One region of the Clostridium beijerinckii genome, then DNA from elsewhere that is predicted to be linked to it. Evidence: predicted binding sites of a transcription regulator. Region 1 holds the regulator's gene; the other holds the start of a gene.

Region 1 (11,245 bases):
GTCTTCCCAAATTGGTTTAACAACAATCTTATCTGTTATTTTAACTGGTTTATAATATTGCTTCCAATTATTAGCCCAGTCCTCTTCGTGCATCTTTTTAGCTTCTACTGTACCTTCACCAATATCTATTCCAAATTCTTTAAGTTCAGAAAGTTTTTCCTTAACATATTCAACAATCTCTTCAATCTTATCATCTTGAGAAAAATAAGCTTTAACTACAGCTGCATTTCCTTTATGTTCTAAGATATTTATATCTGCAAAATCCCAAGTTAATGGTCCTTGATCTCTTGAAAGTAAATCCTCCGGATCTTCTATTGCAACATTAGGACAATTTAATCCATAAAATATTCCTGATATAGGCTCTAATGCCTCGCTCTTTGTTATTACACTAACTTCAATCCATATTCCATCCATGTTTATCAACCTTTCTAATTCAGTTTCAGTAACAGTTTGCAATTTAGGAATACATTTTTTTAAATGTATTGAAAATATTTTTAAATTCCATAAATTTTTTTCCTACAATTGCTCTTTGTTAACTATTTAATTTTATTTCTTTCAAGTTATTATATATACCCCTTACAATAAGTATAAGTGAGAATCGAAATCTGTTATTTCACTCTTCCAGCCTTCCCTTTGGGCATTTATGATTTGATGATGATCGCTTACTCTGTGAGCACCAAGTGAACGCATGTAAGTCGGATTCCCTTTAGTATTATGTTTATATTACATGTCTGTAACCCGCATAATAACTATAAATATTTACATATTTATATATTTAACATTGATATATATTTATATAGTTAACTATTTACATAGATTTCTATTTAACTACTTACATATATATCTAGTTAAATTTATATATTTTAAAATATTTTTATTTATATCTAGTTTTATATTTAAATTTCAAAATATTAAACTTCTCAATTGTGACCAGTAAGTCCCTTATTGTGCTTAGAAGATCTTAACTTTGCTTCACACTTTTTCATATGTGAATTGATTTTAATTGTGCTTCGCACTTTTTCATAGGCGAACCGATCTTAATTGTGCTTCGCACTTTTTTATAGGTGAATTGATCCTAATTGTGCTTCGCACTTTTTTCATATGTGCGTATCTTTTCATATGTTTAAATTCTTAAGTGAAAGTCCAAAAGTGATGCTCCAAATCTTGTATTTGGTTCCTCGAACTTACCCCGCGAACGCATGTGGGTCGGGTAAATTCTTAAATTCTTAAATTCTTAAATTCTTAAATTCTTAAATTCTTAAATTCTTAAATTCTTAAATTCTTAAATTCTTAAATTCTTAAATTCTTAAATTCTTAAATTCTGGCCATTATAAATCTAATTGTCTTTCATGGCAATCAAAAATTTTATTTTTATTCCTTGTTCACTAAACATTTTTTCATGCTCAGTCTGAACATTTCCTTGAACATCACTATTGTGAAGATCATATGTTATATATTTAATTCTAAACCCTGCTTCATTAAAATATTCAAGCGATTCCTCAAATAATTCATCATCGTCAGTTTTAAAATAAATTTCACCTTGACTCTTTAAAAATGTTTTATACTGTTCAAGCTGCCTCATATGTGTTAATCTTCTCTTTTTATGCTTTTCCTTTGGCCACGGATTACAAAAATTTATGTATATTCTACTTACAACATCTTCTTTACTTAAGATTTCACTGATAAGTCCTATCTCTTGAGCCATTAATTTTACATTATCAGTCTCCCTATTTTTTTCTTCATAAGCCTTTTCTATATTTCTTTTTGCTAATCCTAATACCTCATCCTTTATGTCAATTGCAATATAATTTATATCTGGATTCTCGGAGGCATGAACTGCCATAAAAGTTCCCTTCCCACATCCAAGTTCTAGATATATTGGTTTATCATTACCGAAAAATTCTTTCCACTTGCCTTTATATTCTTTCGGATTTATAACAAAAAAATCGCAACCTTCAAGCTCAGGTCTTGCCCACGGTTTTTTTCTCATTCTCATGTTAGTTCACTCCATCTTTTATAAGCTTTTAAAAATAGCACTTCACTGCCATTAAGTTTTTTAGATCATTAAATTGAACTTATCGACACAATATTATATAAACAAGACTCTCATACCGTCTTATTATTTTATTAATCGGCCATATCCTTCATAATAATTATACCTATAAAAATTATTATTGCAATTTTTATCTCAAAAATATACAGGTATTGCAAATTACTCAAATATCTGTGCTGAATCTTTTATCTCAAAGTATTTTTATACTTTCTTAATACTAATTAAAAATTCTTGCCCCCTAAATTGTTTATCTAAAAATTCATCTGATTTAATACTTATCCCCTCTATTATTATTAAATATAAAAAATAGTACATCTCCTACTTAAGAGAATGTACTATTTTAACTTCTGTATATTATGACTTATTTTTTATATTTCTCTATTATTTTTAATAGTTCATCCCCGTTATTTTCTACGAACTCATAAAAATTCATATTTTTATTCTCTATATATAATGATAATTCATATAAAAACTCTGGTATTTCACTAGCAAGTAAGTCACCATAAACTTTTCCGAGCCTTGCATTTCCTGTTTCAAATGATCCATTAATATGTAATTCAAATACATCTTCAACAGCATCTCCAACTTTTTTACGTTTTCCTGTAAGTCCGATACCAACGACTTCATGAACTGCACATGAATTTCCACATCCTGATATATGAACTCTTGGAAGTATATCTTTATTATAACCTTTTTCTGCAAAGTAATTAATTATATTGTTAAGCATTTTTTGACTCTCTAAAATTCCAACTTGACATATTGGCACTCCAATACATGATACACTTTGCTGAAGAGCTGTTTCTCCTCCAATATTTTGTGTTACATTTAAAAGTTCTTTAGCTTCATCACCATTTAAGTTTCTAAAATATAAACCTTCTGTCATGGTAAGTCTTATTTCTAAGTCTTTTACTGCTTTTAATTTATCTAAAATTTCTCTTAATGTCTTAACAGAAATTTGTCCGCCAATTGGATGGAAATACACACTGTATAATCCTTTTTGTTTTTGTGAATATAATCTTGAATGGGTTAGCTCAATTTCTTTACCTTCTTTAGTAATTTCCTTAGATTCTACAAATAAATCTAATTCATTATTATCTAACACATCTTTTAAATGTTCCTTATATGTTTCTATGAATTTTTCCTTGCCCATTCTCTCTAATATATATCTTATACGAGCTTTATTTCTATCTTCATAGTTACCTTCTTTTACGAATAAACTTGTCATAGCTTCTACATGATATAAAACTTCACTTGGTTTTATAAGCTCATCATATTCAACTGCAACCTGAGGATTTCTTCCAATTCCGCCTCCCATAAAAACTCTAAAATACTTTTCATTATCTTTAATTGTTGCTAAAAACCCTAAATCGGCTACATTACAATGCCCCTGATCTGAGTCGCTGCTTGAAAAAGATACTTTAAACTTTCTTGGAAATTTGTATGATGTTATTTTGCTTAAAAAATGTTTATTTACAGCTAATGCATATGGTGTCACATCAAACGCTTCATCTTTATCTACACCTGATAGTGGAGACATAGCTACATTTCTTGGAAAGTTTCCGCCGCCTCCTCTAGAATATATATCATTATCTATACCATCCTTCATTATTCCACAAACCTGGTCTATCGTTAAATTATGATACTGCACTGCTTCTCTTGTAGTTAAATGAAATTTATCTAAATTATATTTATCAGCTATATCACATAGCCAATTCATATTCTCAAAGCTGCTAATTCCTGAAGGAATTCTTAGTCTTATCATGAATTCTTTTTTATTACGTTCTGAGTATACCCCCATTCCCCCAGAAACTTTTTTAAAATCCATAATAGATACTTCACCAGATAAAAACTTATTGCCTAATTCTCTAAACTCTTCTATTTCTATTAATAATTTTTCCTTCAATTCCTTCACTTTTTCTCCTCCTAAATATAATTATTTTAATATATTATAACCTATAATTTGAAATATGACTATAACTATAGGTTTTGTCGGGGAATTTTTATCTAAAAAAGAAACTATCGAAATAATGCTAATTTATAGACATTATCCAAATAGTTTCTTTAATATATTTTTATTTATTTTTTCCAAATAATTTCTTCTTAGGAACATTTGCTTCATCAAATTCTTCACCAGATGCTCTCATAAAATCATATAATGCTTCTTTCTGTTCCTTATTTAATGTTTTAGGAATATCAACAATAACTTTTACGTATTGATCCCCTTTTCCGTTTGAATTAACTCTTTGTATTCCCTTGCCTTTTAATCTAAACATAGTTCCTGATTGTGTACCTGGTGGAACAGTATATTTAACATTTCCATCAACTGTAGCTACAGTTATTTCTGTACCTAATGCTGCTTTAGGCATAGAGATATGAGCATCTATATAAACATCGTTTCCTTTTCTTGTAAACACCTTTGATGGAGTAACATTAATTCTTACATACAAGTCTCCAGGGCTTCCACCTCTTAATCCATGTTCTCCTTGTCCTCTTAAAGGCATTACATTTCCTGTATCTACACCTGCTGGTATGTTAACTTTTATCTTTCTTGTTTTTCTAACACTACCTTTTCCTCTACACTCTGAACATGGCTTTTCAATAATTTTACCAGTACCTCTACAAGTATCACATGTAGACGTTGATACAAAACTTCCAAGAGGAGTTTGTCTTTGAACTCTTACTTGACCTGATCCGCTACAAGTTGGACAAGTCTTAGCATTAGTTCCAGGTTCTGCTCCACTTCCGTGACAATGTTCACAATTTTCATTTCTAGTAACAGAAATTTCTTTCTCTACTCCAAAAACAGCTTCTTCAAAAGTTAACGTTATTGTATACTCAATATCATTTCCTCTTACTGGACCATTTCTTCTTCTAGAACTTGATCCTCCGCCTCCGAAGAATGATTCAAAAATATCTCCAAAGCCGCCCATATCAAATCCATCAAAGCCGCCAAAGCCGCCTCCTCCGAAGCCACCACTACCATCAAAAGCAGCTGATCCAAACTGATCATATCTAGCTTTCTTTTCTGGATCTGAAAGTACTTGATAAGCTTCATTTATCTCTTTAAACTTTTCTTCTGCCTCAGCATTTCCTTGATTTCTATCCGGATGATATTTTACAGCTAATTTTCTAAAGGCTCTTTTTATTTCATCATCACTTGCACCCTTTTGAAGTCCAAGCAATTCATAATAGTCTTTATTTGCCATTCGTTTAAATTCACCACCTAGTTTTATTTACTGTAGAAAAGGGAAGACGATCTTGCCTTCCCTATCCTATTATATTAGATAACTGTAGTTTAGTACAACTAATTTATATCTTATTTATCTTCATCTACTTTGAAATCAGCATCTACTACATTATCATCATGTGGTGCACTTTGAGCTCCTCCAGCTGCTGCATTTGGATCAGCTGCTCCTTCAGCTCCACCAGCTTGTTGATACATCTTTGTAGCTATTGGATAGAATGATTGATTTACTGCTTCGATTGCAGCTTTAATAGCTTCTACATCATCTCCATCTTTAACTTTCTTAAGATCTTCAATTTTAGCTCTTACTGCTGCCTTTTCATCCTCAGTAGCTTTATCTCCAACTTCATTTAAAGTCTTTTCTATTTGATATATAGTTTGGTCTGCGTTATTTACAGCTTCAACTTTTTCTTTTCTCTTCTTATCTTCTTCAGCAAATTTTTCTGCTTCTTTTACAGCTTTATCTACTTCATCATCACTTAAGTTAGTTGAAGCAGTAATTGTGATATTTGCTTCTTTACCAGTTCCTTTATCTAATGCAGATACTTTAACAATACCGTTAGCATCTATATCAAATGTAACTTCGATTTGAGGAATTCCTCTTGGTGCTGGAGCTATACCTGATAATGTGAATTGTCCAAGTGACTTGTTATCCATAGCCATTTGTCTTTCACCTTGAACTACATTAATTTCAACTGATGTTTGGTTATCTGCAGCTGTTGAGAATACTTGACTCTTCTTAGTTGGAATAGTTGTATTTCTTTCGATTAATGGAGTAGCTATACCACCTGCTGTTTCAATTCCAAGTGTTAATGGAGTAACATCAAGTAATACTACGTCCTTAACTTCACCAGTTAATACACCTGCTTGAATAGCTGCACCAACTGCAACACATTCATCTGGGTTAACTCCCTTAGATGGTTCTTTTCCTGTAAAGTTCTTAACAGCTTCTACTACTGCTGGAATTCTTGTTGAACCACCAACTAAGATTATTTTATCTATATCATTTAATGAAAGTTTAGCATCAGCTAATGCCTTTCTCATAGGCTCAATACTTCTTTCAACTAAGTCATGAGTAATTTCATTAAACTTAGCTCTGCTTAATGTTAAATCTATATGCTTTGGACCTGTTGCATCAGCAGTAATAAATGGTAAATTAATGTTTGTTTGTTGAGATGCTGATAATTCAATTTTTGCCTTTTCAGCAGCTTCTTTTAATCTTTGAACTGCCATTTTATCTTGCATTAAGTCAATTCCATTTGAAGCTTTAAACTCATCTGCAATATATTTCATTATCTTTTCATCAAAGTCATCTCCACCAAGCTTTGTATCACCGTTAGTTGATAATACTTCGAATACTCCATCTCCAAGATCTAGAATAGATACGTCAAAAGTACCACCACCTAAGTCATAAACTAGGATTTTGTGAGCTGAATCTGTTTTATCTAAACCATAAGCTAATGATGCTGCTGTTGGTTCGTTGATTATTCTTAATACTTCAAGCCCTGCAATCTTACCAGCATCCTTAGTTGCTTGTCTTTGGCTATCATTGAAGTAAGCTGGTACAGTAATAACTGCTTGAGTTACTGTTTCACCTAAGTAAGCTTCTGCATCTGCTTTTATTTTTTGTAAAACCATAGCAGAAATTTCTTGTGGTGAATATTGTTTTCCATCTATATCAACTTTATATCCAGTTCCCATATGTCTTTTTATTGAAATAACTGTTTTATCTGGATTAGTAATTGCTTGTCTTTTAGCTACTTGACCAACTAATCTTTCTCCATTTGCTTGGAATGATACTACTGAAGGAGTAGTTCTAGCACCTTCTGAGTTTGCTATAACTGTTGGTTCTCCACCTTCCATAACTGCTACACATGAATTTGTAGTTCCTAAATCAATTCCTATAATCTTTCCCATGATATTTTCCTCCTAAAACTTTATTAGTTTATTTAAAATTGAATTTTTCAGTTTATTATTTTTAAATTCTATCTATATATTTTAATAAGAAACTTGTTCCTATTTCTAATTAGCAACTTTAACCATAGTATGCCTTATTATCTTATCATCTTTCTTATATCCCTTTTGGAAAACTTCCGCTACTACATTTTTACCTAATTCTTCATCTTCTATATGCATTACTGCATTATGAAGATTAGGATCAAATTCTCCAGTAGCATCTATTTCTTCAACACCAAGTTTTGCAAATGAATCTTTGCATCCCTTTATTGTCATTTCAATTCCTTTTTTCAAGTCTTCAATACTACCATCAGCTGCAACAGCTCTTTCTAAATTGTCAAGAATAGGAACAATCTCTTTTAATACATCTACATATGCATCGCTATATATTCCTTCTTTTTCTTTAGCTGTTCTTTTTCTATAGTTATCATATTCAGCTGTTAATCTTAAAAGTCTATCTTTTGTCGCATCTAATTCTTCTCTCAACTTCTTATTTTCCTCTTCTTGATTTTTTACTAAATCTTCTTGATCTTCCTCCGCAGCTTCTATATTTTCTGAAGCCTCTTTGCTAGCTTCATTTGTTTCTGCTGCATCATTACTTTCTTGAGTCTCATTATCCTTTTCTGCTACTTCATCTGCAATTTCTTCTTTTTCTAGTTCTTCATTTTTAACATCTCTATTTTCTTCCATGTATCTAACACACACCTCTTCTCTTCAAATCTAACATCTATTTTGGATTGCTCAATATATTATTAAGCTCTTTTATAACTTCTGACATAATAGTTATTACCTTTGAGTAATTAATCCTTCTAGGTCCAATTAATCCAATTTTCCCAATAGGCCTATCCTTAAAGGAATATTCAGCAGATATTATACTACAATCTCTAGCTTGTGGCTTATAGTTTTCATCCCCTATACTGACTGTTATATTGTCTTGAGGATTAAACAGCTCCATCAAAGCTTCTTTATCATTCAAAAGCGATAACATTTCTTTTGCTTTATCAATATCGTTATATTCAGGATAATTAAATATGTTGGTAGTTCCCTCCATGAATACTTCTGTAGAATCCGCTGCGTTTAGTGTCTCATATAAAATAGGCAATAAAGCATTAAATATTTCTTCATAGGCTCCTAGATCCTTTTTTAAGTTATTAATTACTTCTAAATTAATTTCTTGTATAGAAAGATTTACCAATCTATTATTTATAACTTCATTTATTCGTGTTAAAGTTTCAACTTCAGGAACTCTATTATTTAGCTTCATTATATGATTCTTTATAACACCAGTATCTGTTAAGAAAACTGATACTAAATTATGATCATCAACTTTAATTAGCTGAATTGACTTTATAAAGCTCCTTTTTACTGATGGTGTCTCAATTACACAAGTTAATTTAGTAAGTTCTGACAATAAGGCGCTAGTTTGCTTAACTATTTTATCTACTTCAAGCATTGCAGAATCGATTATATATTGTTTTATTCTTAGATCTTCTTCAACTGTTAGCATCTGATTATCCATAAGCTGATCAACATATAATCTATATCCCTTACTAGAAGGAATTCTTCCTGCAGAAGCATGAGGTTGTTCTAAGTATCCCATATCTTCAAGGTCAGCCATCTCATTCCTTATTGTTGCGGACCCAATACCTAAATTATAGTTTTTAGCAATAGTTCTTGATCCTACAGGATCTCCTGTTCGAATATAGTCATTGATAATAGCTTGAAGTATTCTTATTTTTCTGTCATCAATACTCATAACCTCACCTCTTTTTGTTAGCACTCATTAACCTCGAGTGCTAATGACTATGTTTTTAATATATTATTTATGATGTTTTTTGTCAATTCTATTTATATTTATTATAGCTACTTAACGTTAATAATAAAGCAATTTTGTCAATTTAACTCCTTATATCTCCTATTTTCTCTATTTCTCTATACAATATAATTTTATAATTGCACTTAATCTTTCTTTAAACTTTTCATGAGAGAATCCATTAAGATAAAATGAAATCACTCATTACATAGTTGGATATTTCTATCCCATGCGAAGTTAGATATAGATTTCCCGAATTATGAATTAATAATCCTTTTTTAATATTTTTTTCAATAATTTCGCCATACACTTCATATATATCTTTATTAAATCGCTCTTTAAATTCCTCTAATTTTATCCCTTTAATCATCCTAAGCCCCATAAATAAAAATTCTTCCATATCATCTTTAATATTATTTATGTGAATTTCTTCAATTACACTTTCTTTATTATTTATTCTTTTAATATAGTACTGAATATTGTCTATATTTTTAATTCTTTTTTTATCTATAAACGAACTAGCCGATACGCCTAATCCCAAGTATTCATCGCATTTCCAATAAACTTTATTATGAAAGCACTCTTTGTTCTTTTTTGAATAATTAGATATTTCATATTGATGATATCCATACCCATTCAATATGTCTTTAGTGGTTAAATACATAATTCGTTCTTTATCCTCTTCAGGTAAATTCAACTTATCTTCTTCATATAAATTATAAAACCGAGTTCCTTCTTCTATAATCAAGCTATATGCAGATATATGATCTAGTTCAAGTTCTGCTACTTTTCGCAAAGAACATTCCCAATCTTCAATAGTTTGATTAGGTAACCCAAACATCAAGTCTGCATTTATATTATTGAATCCTAGCTTTCTAGCAAGAAAATAATTTTCTTCAAATTCTTCATAGCTATGTATTCTTCCAATATCTTTTAATAAAGAGTTTTTTGTTGATTGTAATCCCATGCTAATCCTATTAACATTATGTTTCTTCATAATATTTAGATTTTTTTCATTTAATGTACCTGGATTACACTCTACTGTAAACTCCAAATTATCCTTTAAATCCAATTTATTTAAAGTACCTAGTAGTTTTTCTAGACTTGAGTCATTCAAGTAGGATGGCGTTCCTCCTCCAATAAATATACTACTTATTCTGTATTCTTTTCCTTTTTGTAATATTTCGCTGCTTAACACTTCTATATATTCGTTCATTAATTCTTCTTTTCCTGAATAAGATGGAAAATCGCAATAAAAACATTTCTGTTTACAAAAAGGAATATGTATATATAAGGATATGTCCCTCATTAATTTTTCCTCCAATATATTATTAAATATTTTTCTTAATAAAACAAAAATAAAGAATGAATAACTAGAGGAGCCTTTACCCTTCATTTAAACCTATAAGGTGTGTGTTCACCTTTAATTTAAATTTCAATAGATATTCTCACTTTTATCATTCATTCTTTATTATTTATTCTTAGATAATATACATCATGCTTTTTTCATATCCAAAACTATCTATGCTAATAATTTTTCCGCCTGTTCTTTTAATAAGGCAATTTTACTTTCTGCATCTACAACTGAAAAACCATATACATCTACAAAATTGTAAAAATAATTAGCAAATGCTATTCTCTTGCTACGTGTTATACCCAACGTTTCACCTAGCTTTTCTAAAAGTTCAACTTCTTCTTCATTATATTCTCCATCAATAAGAGCAAGGCCTATTAGTTCAAAATAAATAATATTTTTACATCTATTAGACGAACCTTTTAGAGTTTCACATACGGAACTTAGATCTGATTCTGATATTTCACTTTCATTTATATTTAGCTCTTTTAGATAGTCATTGTAAAGATTTTTCTCTTCTTTCGCAAAAACATTGTCTGAATCTGCAAGGATTTTAACCAATTGCATAAATGCAATTCCTTCATTTTTCTTTAACTCATTTAAAAACATTCAAACCCCTCCCAAACCGGCATTAAAATAATTATTTGTATAATACTAATTAATATTATACAAATAATTCCTCAAAAATAATATATTTTTATTTTATACATTGGCTAGTTTTTTAGAATTACTTTTTAAATAAATATAATTTACATGTATAAAGTATTCTATTTTATATTACTTATACTAACTAATCTACCTTTAATACCGCCATGAATGCTTCTT
Region 2 (11,245 bases), 670 kb from region 1:
AACAAATATTATATGTTATAAAAGAAGCATGTGATAGATGCCCAACAAAGAAGTTCCAAGTTACTGATGCATGTAGAAATTGTATAGCTCATAAGTGTCAAAGTGCATGTAATTTTGGAGCAATTACATATGTTGATGGAAGAGCTTATATAGATCCAGATAAATGTAAGGAATGTGGAATGTGTAAAAAAGCATGTCCATATGATGCTGTTGCAGAAGATATGAGACCTTGTAAGAAGTCATGTCCAACAGGTGCATTAAGCTATAATGCAGAAGATTTGAGTGCTGAAATTACAGAAAGTAAATGTGTAAACTGTGGTGCATGCATGTCAGCATGTCCATTTGGAGCTATAGAAGACAAAAGCTCATTAGTTAAAGTTATTAATAGATTGATGGATAAAGAAGAAAAAATTTATGCAGTAGTTGCACCAGCAATAACAGGGCAATTTGGGCCTAAAACAACTTATGGACAAGTTAAGAATGCAATTAAGGCATTAGGCTTTAAAGATATGTTAGAAGCTGCATGTGGAGCAGATGCAGTTACTGTACATGAAAGTAATGAATTTGTAGAGAGAATGGAAAAAGGGGATAGCTACATGACAAATTCATGTTGTCCAGGATTCCTAAGTTACATTGAAAAAATGATGCCAGATCAAGTTGAGAAAATTTCTGGAACTGTTTCACCTATGGTAGCAACGGGTAGATATATAAAATCTAAAGATAAAGATGCAAAAGTGGTATTTATAGGGCCTTGTACTGCAAAGAAAAGTGAAGTACTAATAGATTCAATAAGGGATGCAGTTGATTATGTATTAACTTTTGAGGAAGTAGTCGCATTATTTGATGCATTTGGAGTTGATCCAACAACTTGTGAAGATATAGTTGTTGATGAAGCATCAATCTTTGGAAGAAATTTTGCTGTTGGGGGAGGATTAACTGCCGCAATACAAAATTATGTACAAGAAAAAGGTGTTAATGTAGACTTTAAACCAGTTCAAGTTTCTGGTGGGGCGGATATCAAAAAAACTATGACAATGGCTAAGGTTGGAAAGTTACAAGGAAACTTTATTGAAGGAATGATGTGTGAAGGTGGCTGTATAAATGGGGCAGCTAAAATTGTATCAGTAATGAAAGCTAAAGCGCCATTTACAAAATTAAACCAGCAAACACCTATTAAGAGTGTATTATCTAATAAGGTGTTAGGTGAATATCACAATGTAAATTTAGAAAGATAATATTAATCTTGATTTTGAAATATAATTAAGTAATTAAAAATTCTATTATTATATAGGTGATCTAGGCAATGAGGTATTTAGAATTTTAAATTATTTATGAAATTTAATAGCTTTATTCTCTATATAAGGTCATAAAAACTCTAATCAGTAATATGTTTATTTGGTTAGAGTTTTTTTATTATTTTAAAAATTCATAATATTAATAATAATATGGAGAAAATTTAAGTAAATGCGATATATTTTGAGATAAGGAGTAATATTCGCTGAAAAATGGGATATAATATTAGAAGTAATGTTTGAATTATATGGGTATAAAGGATATTATAATTATGTTAGCACTCGACAATGATGAGTGCTAACAGAAAATAAACTGAAATGATAATATATATTTTAAGGAGGGTTTTTTCATGAACATTAAACCACTTGGTGAAAGAGTAGTAATTAAAAAATTAGAGGCAGAAGAAAAGACTAAGAGTGGAATAGTCTTAACTGGTACTGCAAAGGAAAGACCACAAGAAGCAGAAGTGGTTGCAGTAGGACCTGGAGCTATTGTAGACGGAAATAGAGTAGCTATGGAAGTAAAAGTTGGAGATAAAGTATTATATTCAAAATATGCTGGAACAGAAGTAAAGGTTGATGGCGAAGAATATACTATATTAAAGCAAGATGATATTCTAGCAATAGTTGAATAGTTAAAGTGTTAATAACTAGATATTTAAATATAAAAAATAAATTCAATTAGAAACGATAATAAATAACATATATAAGGAGCGTGTGATATAAATGGCTAAGATGTTAAAATTCGGAGAAGATGCAAGAAGATCTATGCAAATAGGTGTAGATAAATTAGCAGATACAGTTAAAGTGACTTTAGGACCTAAGGGAAGAAATGTTGTTTTAGATAAAAAATTTGGTGCACCATTAATTACAAATGACGGTGTTTCAATTGCAAGAGAAATAGAATTAGAAGATCCATATGAAAACATGGGTGCTCAATTAGTTAAAGAAGTTGCAACAAAGACTAATGATGTAGCAGGAGATGGAACTACAACTGCAACATTACTTGCTCAAGCAATAATTAGAGAAGGTCTAAAGAATGTTACAGCTGGAGCTAATCCAATACTAATTAGAACAGGTATTAAAATGGCTGTAGATAAAGCTGTTGAAGAAATCCAAAAGATTTCTAAGCAAGTAGATGGAAAAGAAGATATAGCTAGAGTTGCTGCAATCTCAGCTGCTGATGAAGAAGTTGGTAAGTTAATTGCAGATGCTATGGAGAAGGTTGGTAACGAAGGCGTTATTACTATAGAAGAATCTAAATCAATGGGAACAGAATTAGATGTTGTAGAAGGTATGCAATTCGATAGAGGATACGTATCACCTTACATGGCTACAGATACTGAAAAAATGGAAGCTGTTTTAGAAAATCCATATATATTAATAACTGATAAGAAAATTTCTAACATACAAGAAATATTACCAGTACTTGAACAAATAGTTCAATCAGGTAAAAAGTTATTAATCATTGCTGAAGATATTGAAGGAGAAGCAATGGCTACATTAGTAGTTAATAAATTAAGAGGAACATTTACTTGTGTAGCTGTTAAGGCACCAGGATTTGGAGATAGAAGAAAAGAAATGTTACAAGATATTGCAACATTAACTGGTGGAACAGTAATAGCTGAAGAATTAGGCAGAGAATTAAAAGATGTTACTATTGATATGCTAGGTACAGCTGATAGTGTTAAAGTAAGTAAAGAAAACACTGTTATAGTTAATGGTAAAGGTGATTCTAATGCAATAAAAGAAAGAATTAACCAAATTAAAGCTCAAATAGAAGAAACTTCTTCAGAATTTGATAAAGAAAAACTACAAGAAAGATTAGCTAAATTAGCTGGAGGTGTTGCAGTAATTAAAGTTGGTGCAGCAACTGAAACAGAATTAAAAGAAAAGAAACTTAGAATAGAAGACGCATTAGCTGCAACAAAGGCTGCTGTTGAAGAAGGAATAGTAGCAGGTGGTGGAACTGCTTATGTTAATGTAATAAACGAAGTTGCAAAATTAACTTCAGATGTTGCGGATACACAAATTGGTATCAATATAATAGTTAAATCATTAGAAGAACCAGTAAGACAAATAGCTACTAATGCAGGTGTAGAAGGTTCAGTAATAATTGAAAAAGTTAAGAATAGTGAACCAGGAATAGGATATGATGCACTACATGGAGAATATATCAATATGATAAAAGGTGGAATAGTAGACCCAACTAAGGTTACTAGATCTGCACTTCAAAATGCAGCTTCAGTTGCTTCAACATTCTTAACAACAGAAGCAGCAGTTGCTGATATTCCAGCAAAGGAAACACCAATGCCAGGTGCTCCAGGAATGGGAATGGACGGAATGTACTAAAATATATAAATTAAAGAATTATAAATATTTAATTTAATAAATAGAGAAAGTGCTCATAGGTACTTTCTCTATTTTGCTTTTTAGTATTAAAAAATAAAGTGATTAATAGCCATTAACATATCTATGTAATTTTAAAAAGTATTTTATATATTTAAGCTTATGGAAATCATAGCAATGCAACTTTATATGAAATTTATATATTAGAAGTCAATATTAGAAATTATTAGAGAATATTTTCCATTTATTGTATAAAAGATTTCCTATTAGACATAATTTAAATAAAAACATTAATAGGAGATGGATAATGAATAATGATTTCTTTATACATTAAATGTAAATTTAAATTCAAAGATAGTACGCAAAAGAAAAGCTTGTGTAAGAAAAGAAAACGAGAAGGCTTTACTTTAATTGAAATGATTGCAGTAATTGCAATTATTGGAATTTTAGCTGTTGCTATTTTACCTAAAGTGAATGGCTATATAAATGAAGCGAAAAAAGTTAAAGTTGTAGATCAATGCAGAAAAGTAATAATGGCCGTTGAATCATATAATTTAAAAAATGATTCTCCTCTAAGTGAAAGCACTAGTGTAAGTTCGGCTATAAGAAACAAAGGGATTAGTAAGTATTTAGATGGAGTTGAATTTGGTAATTTAAATACTAGTAGCACAAGTTTAAAAGATTGTTATGATGTAGTAAATGGTGCAGAATTTGATTTCACAGAAAATACAGATATTTTAAATCCAACGACGATTGATAATGGATCTATCAAAGATGATGTAAAAAAATAGAAAAGATATCGATAACAATAAATTTAACTTACATTATTGAAGTAAATTTGCAATTTTAGCTTCAAATTTATTGACTTTAGATTGTACATACATTATAATAATTTTAATTTAAAATATAGCACATTTGAAAACTTATATATACCTTGAATATGGCAAGGAGTATCTACCGGGAGCCGTAAATTTCCGACTATAAGTGATATTAGTATAGGCTAAATCTATAGATTTATTAGCATATTAACATCACTTTTGAGGTTAATGTGCTTTTTTTGTACAAAAAAACAGTACAAGCAATGCAAGTGAAAAATCATGAAATACTAAAAATGAAATAAATAATTCAAAAACAGGAGGAACTATAATGGGAAAAATAATTAAGACTGCATATACTTTTGATGATGTATTATTGGTACCTAATAAATCGGACATATTACCAAGAGAAGTGAGCACAAAAACAAAAATAACAAAGACTATAGAATTAAATATTCCTTTAATGAGTGCAGGAATGGATACTGTAACTGAGTCGAAGATGGCAATTGCTGTTGCAAGAGAAGGCGGAATCGGAATAATACATAAAAATATGACTATTGAAGAACAAGCAAAAGAAGTAGATAGAGTTAAGAGACAAGAAAATGGAGTAATTACAGATCCTATATTTTTATCTCAAGATCATCTTATTCAGGATGCAGAGAACTTAATGGCACAATATAGAATATCTGGAGTTCCAATAACAACTCAAGATGGAAAATTAATTGGGATAATTACAAACAGAGACATAATATTTGAAACAAATTACCAAAGAAGAATTTCAGAAGTGATGACAAAAGATAACTTAATAACTGCTTCAGAAAATACTACTGTAGAGGAAGCAAAAGAAATATTAAAAAAGCATAAAGTAGAAAAATTACCTTTAGTTGATAGTGAAGGTCACCTAAAGGGATTAATTACAATGAAGGATATTGAAAAAGTTAGAAAATTTCCAAATGCCGCAAAAGATAAAAAAGGTAGATTATTATGTGGTGCAGCAGTAGGTGTAACTGGAAACATGATGGAAAGAGTTGATGCACTAGTTAAAGCACAAGTTGATGTTATAACTCTTGATACAGCACATGGACATTCAAAAGGAGTTTTAGATGCTGTTTCACAAATAAAGAAAATATATCCTGATCTTCAAGTTATAGCTGGAAATGTTGCTACAGTGGAAGCAACAGAAGATCTAATAAAGGCTGGAGCGGATTGTGTTAAGGTTGGTATTGGACCGGGATCAATCTGTACTACAAGAGTAGTAGCTGGAGTTGGAGTCCCTCAATTAACTGCAGTTATGGATTGTGCAGAAGTAGGTAAGAAGTATGGAGTTCCTATAATTGCTGATGGTGGGCTTAAGTATTCAGGAGATATAGTAAAAGCACTAGCAGCAGGAGCTTCTGCAGCAATGATGGGATCATTATTTGCAGGATGTGAAGAAGCACCAGGGGAAATGGAAATATATCAAGGAAGAAGTTATAAAGTTTATAGAGGAATGGGATCTTTAGCTGCTATGGAATGTGGATCTAAAGATAGATATTTCCAAGAAGGAAATAAGAAATTAGTACCAGAAGGTGTTGAAGGTAGAGTAGCTTATAAAGGTTTTGTCTCAGATACTATATTCCAATTATTAGGTGGAATTAAGTCAGGAATGGGATATTTAGGAGCAAAGAATTTTGAAATTTTGTATGAAACAGCTAATTTTGTAGTTCAGACAGCTTCAGGTCAAAGAGAAAGCCACCCACATGATATTAACATTACTAAGGAAGCACCTAATTATAGTGTAGGACAATAGTAAAATGCACAGTTCACAATCATGAAATATACCACTTATGTGAACTGTGCATTATTTGATTAACTGATAATTATAGAGATTATTTAAATTAGTATTCATAATTTTCGGTGAAAATTGTCTCAATTTATTGATAAAAAGATTTATTTAGTTGATAATAGAATTTATAAGAAGAGTTTAGGAGGAGAACATGAAAAGAGATTTAGTTTTAGTTGTTGATTTTGGTGGACAATATAACCAACTAATAGCGAGAAGAGTAAGAGAATGTGGCGTTTATTGCGAGATTATTCCATATGACTATACTATAGAAAAGATAAAAGCTAAAAATCCCAAGGGTATAATATTCACAGGCGGACCTAATAGTGTTTATGGAGAAGATACTCCAACAGTAGAAAAAGAAGTATTTGAATTAGGCGTTCCAGTACTTGGAATATGCTATGGTGATCAATTAATGGCGCATTTATTAGGTGGAAAAGTTGCGACAGCACCAGTAAGAGAATATGGAAAAACAAATGTAAAATTAGATAAATCATCTAAATTATTTGAAGGAATCGAAACTTATGGTATAGCTTGGATGAGTCATACTGATTATATTGAAGAAGCTCCAAAAGGATTTAAGGTAATAGGAACTACAGAAGTTTGTCCTGTTGCAGCTATGGAAAATGAAGAAAAAAGGCTTTATGGAGTTCAATTCCATGCAGAAGTTGAACATACTCAATTTGGGCAAAAAATGTTAGAGAACTTTATACATAATATTTGTGGCTTAGAAAACAGCTGGTCTATGGGATCTTTTGCAGAAGAAAAAATAAAAGAAATAAAAGAATTAGTGGGGGATAAGAAAGTATTATGTGCTTTATCTGGTGGAGTTGACTCTTCAGTAGCAGCAATGATTGTACATAAGGCTATTGGTCACAACCTAACTTGTATATTTGTTGATCATGGTTTATTAAGAAAAGATGAAGGCGATACTGTTGAAAGAGTATTTAAGAAGGAATTTGATATGAACATTAAGAGAGTTAATGTTTCAGATAGATTCCTTGGAAAACTTGCAGGAGTATCAGATCCAGAAACTAAGAGAAAAATAATTGGTGAAGAATTTATAAGAGTTTTTGAAGAAGAAGCTAAAAAACTTGGTCAAATTGATTATCTTGTTCAAGGAACAATTTACCCAGATATCGTAGAAAGTGGAACTAAGACATCAGCAACTATAAAATCTCATCATAATGTTGGTGGACTTCCAGAAGATATGCAATTTGAGCTTATAGAACCATTAAGAGAATTATTTAAAGATGAAGTTAGAGCAGTAGGAGAAGAGCTTGGAATTCCTCACAAATTAGTTTGGAGGCAGCCTTTCCCAGGTCCTGGTCTTGCTATTAGAGTTTTAGGTGAAATTACAGAAGAAAAGCTTGAAATAGTTAGAGAAGCAGATGCAATATTCAGAGAAGAGATTGCAAATGCAAATCTTGATGAATCTATTTGGCAATACTTCGCATGCTTACCTAATATCCGTTCTGTTGGAGTTATGGGAGATGAAAGAACATATTCTCATACAATTGCTTTAAGAGCTGTTACATCAAGTGATGCAATGACATCTGAATGGGCGAGAATTCCATACGAAATTTTAGATTTAGTAAGCAGAAGAATTGTAAATGAAGTTAAGGGAGTAAACAGAATTGTTTACGATATAACTTCAAAACCACCAGCTACTATAGAATGGGAATAGGATTGAGTCTTATTAAATAAGGTGTATAGACACTCAAAGAAAATATAATAAAAAATTTAGTGGCTTAGATATTATCTAAAAAAGGTAACATCTAAGCTACTTTTTTTGTTGATTTTTTAGAGAGGTGATAAATGAGAAAAGGAGTAAAAAACGGTAGGAAAGAAATTTACAATGACAACACTACTAACGTTAGATTTTCTGAATAATATTTTTAAAGCAGTAAATACATATTTTCTCTAACTAATAGCAAATAAAATATAACAGCATAATATATTATTAGATAGGTATTAAATTTTATAGGCAGATCAATAATAATTTGATCCTAGTAATACTTTAACTAAGCGCTTTAGCAATGATTAAACGAAAATTAATGCTGATTACGAAGGAGAGGAAATAATGGAAAACAGAAATAATAGAAATTGCAGACGTTGTAATTGTGAAGAAGAACGTGGAGAGATGGATAGTAGAAATTGTAATCCTTGTGGTAATGGAACTCTTGGCGCTAACGTAAATAATGACTGTTTAGCTGATGCGTTGGAAGATGCATATAATGATGGCTATAAAGATGGATATCGTGATGGTTATGAGGATGGAAATACTGCAGGAGAAACTGCGGGAGAGACAGCTGGATACAAGCAAGGATATTGCGATGGGTATGAAAAAGCAAAACAAGAGGTCTTAGATTATATCAGAAGAAATAGATGTTGTAGATGCTGTTAAGCAGAACTAAATTATATAATAAGTAGTTATATAAAAAAAGGTGTTTATAAGTGATTGAAAAATCATTGTTAAACACCTTTTTTATTTAATATAAATATGGTTATAGTGATAATTTAAATAGTTCATATTAGATAAGAGTTAATTAAAAAGTTACTTTTAATACTAATTGAATACAATTGTGCAAACATTTTCTCTGTAGAGGAAAAAGACGGCATTAATCGTTATCATTATATAAAGTATAATTACATTAAAGAAAGGGGGTATCGAAAACGCTTGAAAAAATCAACCTTTGAATATAAGATAGTCATAAGATTATACTATGAGTATAATTTTTAAAGACTTCTAAAATCAAAGAACAACAAGTTAAAGTAAGATTAATAGTAATAATTTTATTTTAATTTAAATGAATTAATAAGTATTGATTCTTTTCAAGGAGGCAAAAATGAAGTATTTTTATACTGAAAACCGTTCGACAAGAATTCTAAAATTAATTGAACGAAGACATTCCATTTCTGTTGACGCCATTGCTGAAAAATTTGAGGTCAGTTCTAAAACAGTTAAAAATGATGTAAAAGAGCTAAATGGTTTATTAAAAGGATCTGCACTAATTGATAATAAGCAAGGAATATATAAAATTTATATTATCGATAATAATAAATTTGAGGAAATCAAGACTAATATATATAACCAAAAGGAATTTCTTAATTCACCTCAAAGAAGAATGGCATTTATTTTGTATAAGCTTATGAATAGTGAAGAGCCATATTTAACTGATGACCTGGCGTGTGAGATGAATGTCGGAAGAACGACAGTAATAAGTGATTTAAAGAAAATGAGGGAGATACTTAATAACTACGATTTAAAGATTATAGGCAAAACAAATAATGGATTAGCCTTAAAAGGTACAGAATTAAATATAAGGTTTCTTGTACTTGAGAACCTTTATGAAATGATTTATGGAGAATACGAATTAGATGAAGATGTTATTGATTTAGTAAAAGAGATAACAGACCAATATCAGTTCGATACAACGACATTTGAATCTTTCATACATTCTCTAGTTGTAACTTTAGATCGCCTTTTAAATGGACATACAATCAATACATTAAGCGAGAAATATGGTGAATTATTAAGAAGTTGGGAATTTACATTGGTAAATACTATATCAGATGCAGTTGAAAAAAGGCTTACTATAAGTATTCCAATTAAAGAAAGAATTTTCTTAGCATTGCCGATTATAGGAATGAATACTCCGACTAACATAGAAGGGATTTCACCACACGTTGAAATTACAGAAGAAGTATCAAATTTAGTAAATCATATATTAGAGCGCATTAAATACGATATGGGTTTAAACATTACGCTAGATGATATTTTGAAAGACTTTGTATACCATATGGCCTTCTTGGTAAATCGTTTAAAGTATGGGGTCCATATTCATAATCCTATAGTAGATGAGATTAGGAAAAAATATAAAGTAGCTTATAAAATGGCAGAGTTAGCGCGAGATGTCATTGAAAAAAGTCTTGATGTAAAAATGACGCAAGATGAAGTTGGATTTATAGCAGCATATTTTGGAGTTTTTATTTCAGAGCAGCAAATAGAAAAAAGTAAAATATATAAAGTTGCAGTTATATGCGGAACTGGAAGAGTTACAGCTAGGTTGGTTGCAAGTCAATTAAAAGGCATTTTTGATGCGAACACAGTTATAGATTTATATTCAGATAGCACAGTTACTAGCGAAATATTAGATAAGTATAATTTAGTTCTATCTACTGTCCAAGCTAACTTTAAGACAACAGCCACTGTAATATATTTAGAGAAAATATTTGATGAAGAAGCGCTGAAGAAAAGAATAAAAAGTATTAAGTATATAGATAAATTAGACATGCCATCCATGCAGGGAATGGATTCTATATTACTAAGTATTTTAGATGAAGATACCTTTTTTATCTTGGATAATCAATTGAGTTATTTAGAAAATGTTAATCATATGATTGATAATCTATACTCAAAAGGTTATGTAGATGATGGATTTAAGGAAAGAATAAGAAAAAGAGAAGAAAAGTCTACGATGATTTTTAATGAATCTATAGCATTTCCTCATACTATCAATTATGAGAATGATGAAATCGTAGTCAGTTTAGGAATAATTCCAGAAAAGGCTGGAGAAAACAATCAAAGAAAACTTGTATTTTTGGTAGGACTTCCAGAACAAACTAAGGATGATACACTCTTGGTTAAAATTTATGATGAAATTATAGCTATTGCTAATGATAAGAATACCATTGAGGCTCTTTCAAAGGTAAAAAGTTATAGAGAGCTAATTTTACATTTTACAAAAGAAAACGATATATTTGATTTATAAGTAGGAGGTTTATGATGAATTTTTGGTTTTTGATTATATGCTTTGGAATTGCATTTATACTCCAATATATACTAACATTTGCTCAAATGAAAAGTTTCACGGCTTACTATAGTAAATTGCGAAGAAGAGGAAGAGTTGCCATTGGTAAAGTAAAAGGTGGTTTCCGTGCTGGATGTATTGCAATGTTTGCTA

The links. Region 1 encodes HrcA, which represses chaperone genes, less so after heat shock. Its sites were predicted from a motif close to TGTTAGCACTCNNNNNNNNNGAGTGCTAACA; they were not measured.
Region 2: a site for HrcA is predicted at 1,566-1,596, ahead of groES (co-chaperone GroES). Genes of this name have one in related genera too.

What each region holds. Positions count from the first base shown of each region.
Region 1 is NZ_CP144906.1:1,006,215-1,017,459, reverse strand. It holds gene prmA (50S ribosomal protein L11 methyltransferase) at 1-414, opposite strand, end outside; gene trmB (tRNA (guanosine(46)-N7)-methyltransferase TrmB) at 1,337-1,996, opposite strand; gene PZA12_RS04830 (nitrite/sulfite reductase) at 2,415-3,965, opposite strand; gene dnaJ (molecular chaperone DnaJ) at 4,126-5,259, opposite strand; gene dnaK (molecular chaperone DnaK) at 5,370-7,214, opposite strand; gene grpE (nucleotide exchange factor GrpE) at 7,320-7,943, opposite strand; gene hrcA (heat-inducible transcriptional repressor HrcA) at 7,981-9,009, opposite strand; gene hemW (radical SAM family heme chaperone HemW) at 9,248-10,375, opposite strand; gene PZA12_RS04800 (hypothetical protein) at 10,589-11,029, opposite strand; gene lepA (translation elongation factor 4) at 11,211-11,245, opposite strand, start outside.
Region 2 is NZ_CP144906.1:335,034-346,278, forward strand. It holds gene PZA12_RS01585 (4Fe-4S dicluster domain-containing protein) at 1-1,235, shown strand, start outside; gene groES (co-chaperone GroES) at 1,643-1,927, shown strand; gene groL (chaperonin GroEL) at 2,019-3,644, shown strand; gene PZA12_RS01600 (type II secretion system protein) at 3,956-4,432, shown strand; purine riboswitch at 4,545-4,642, shown strand; gene guaB (IMP dehydrogenase) at 4,788-6,245, shown strand; gene guaA (glutamine-hydrolyzing GMP synthase) at 6,433-7,965, shown strand; gene PZA12_RS01615 (hypothetical protein) at 8,362-8,685, shown strand; gene PZA12_RS01620 (BglG family transcription antiterminator) at 9,128-11,053, shown strand; gene PZA12_RS01625 (transcriptional regulator GutM) at 11,068-11,245, shown strand, end outside.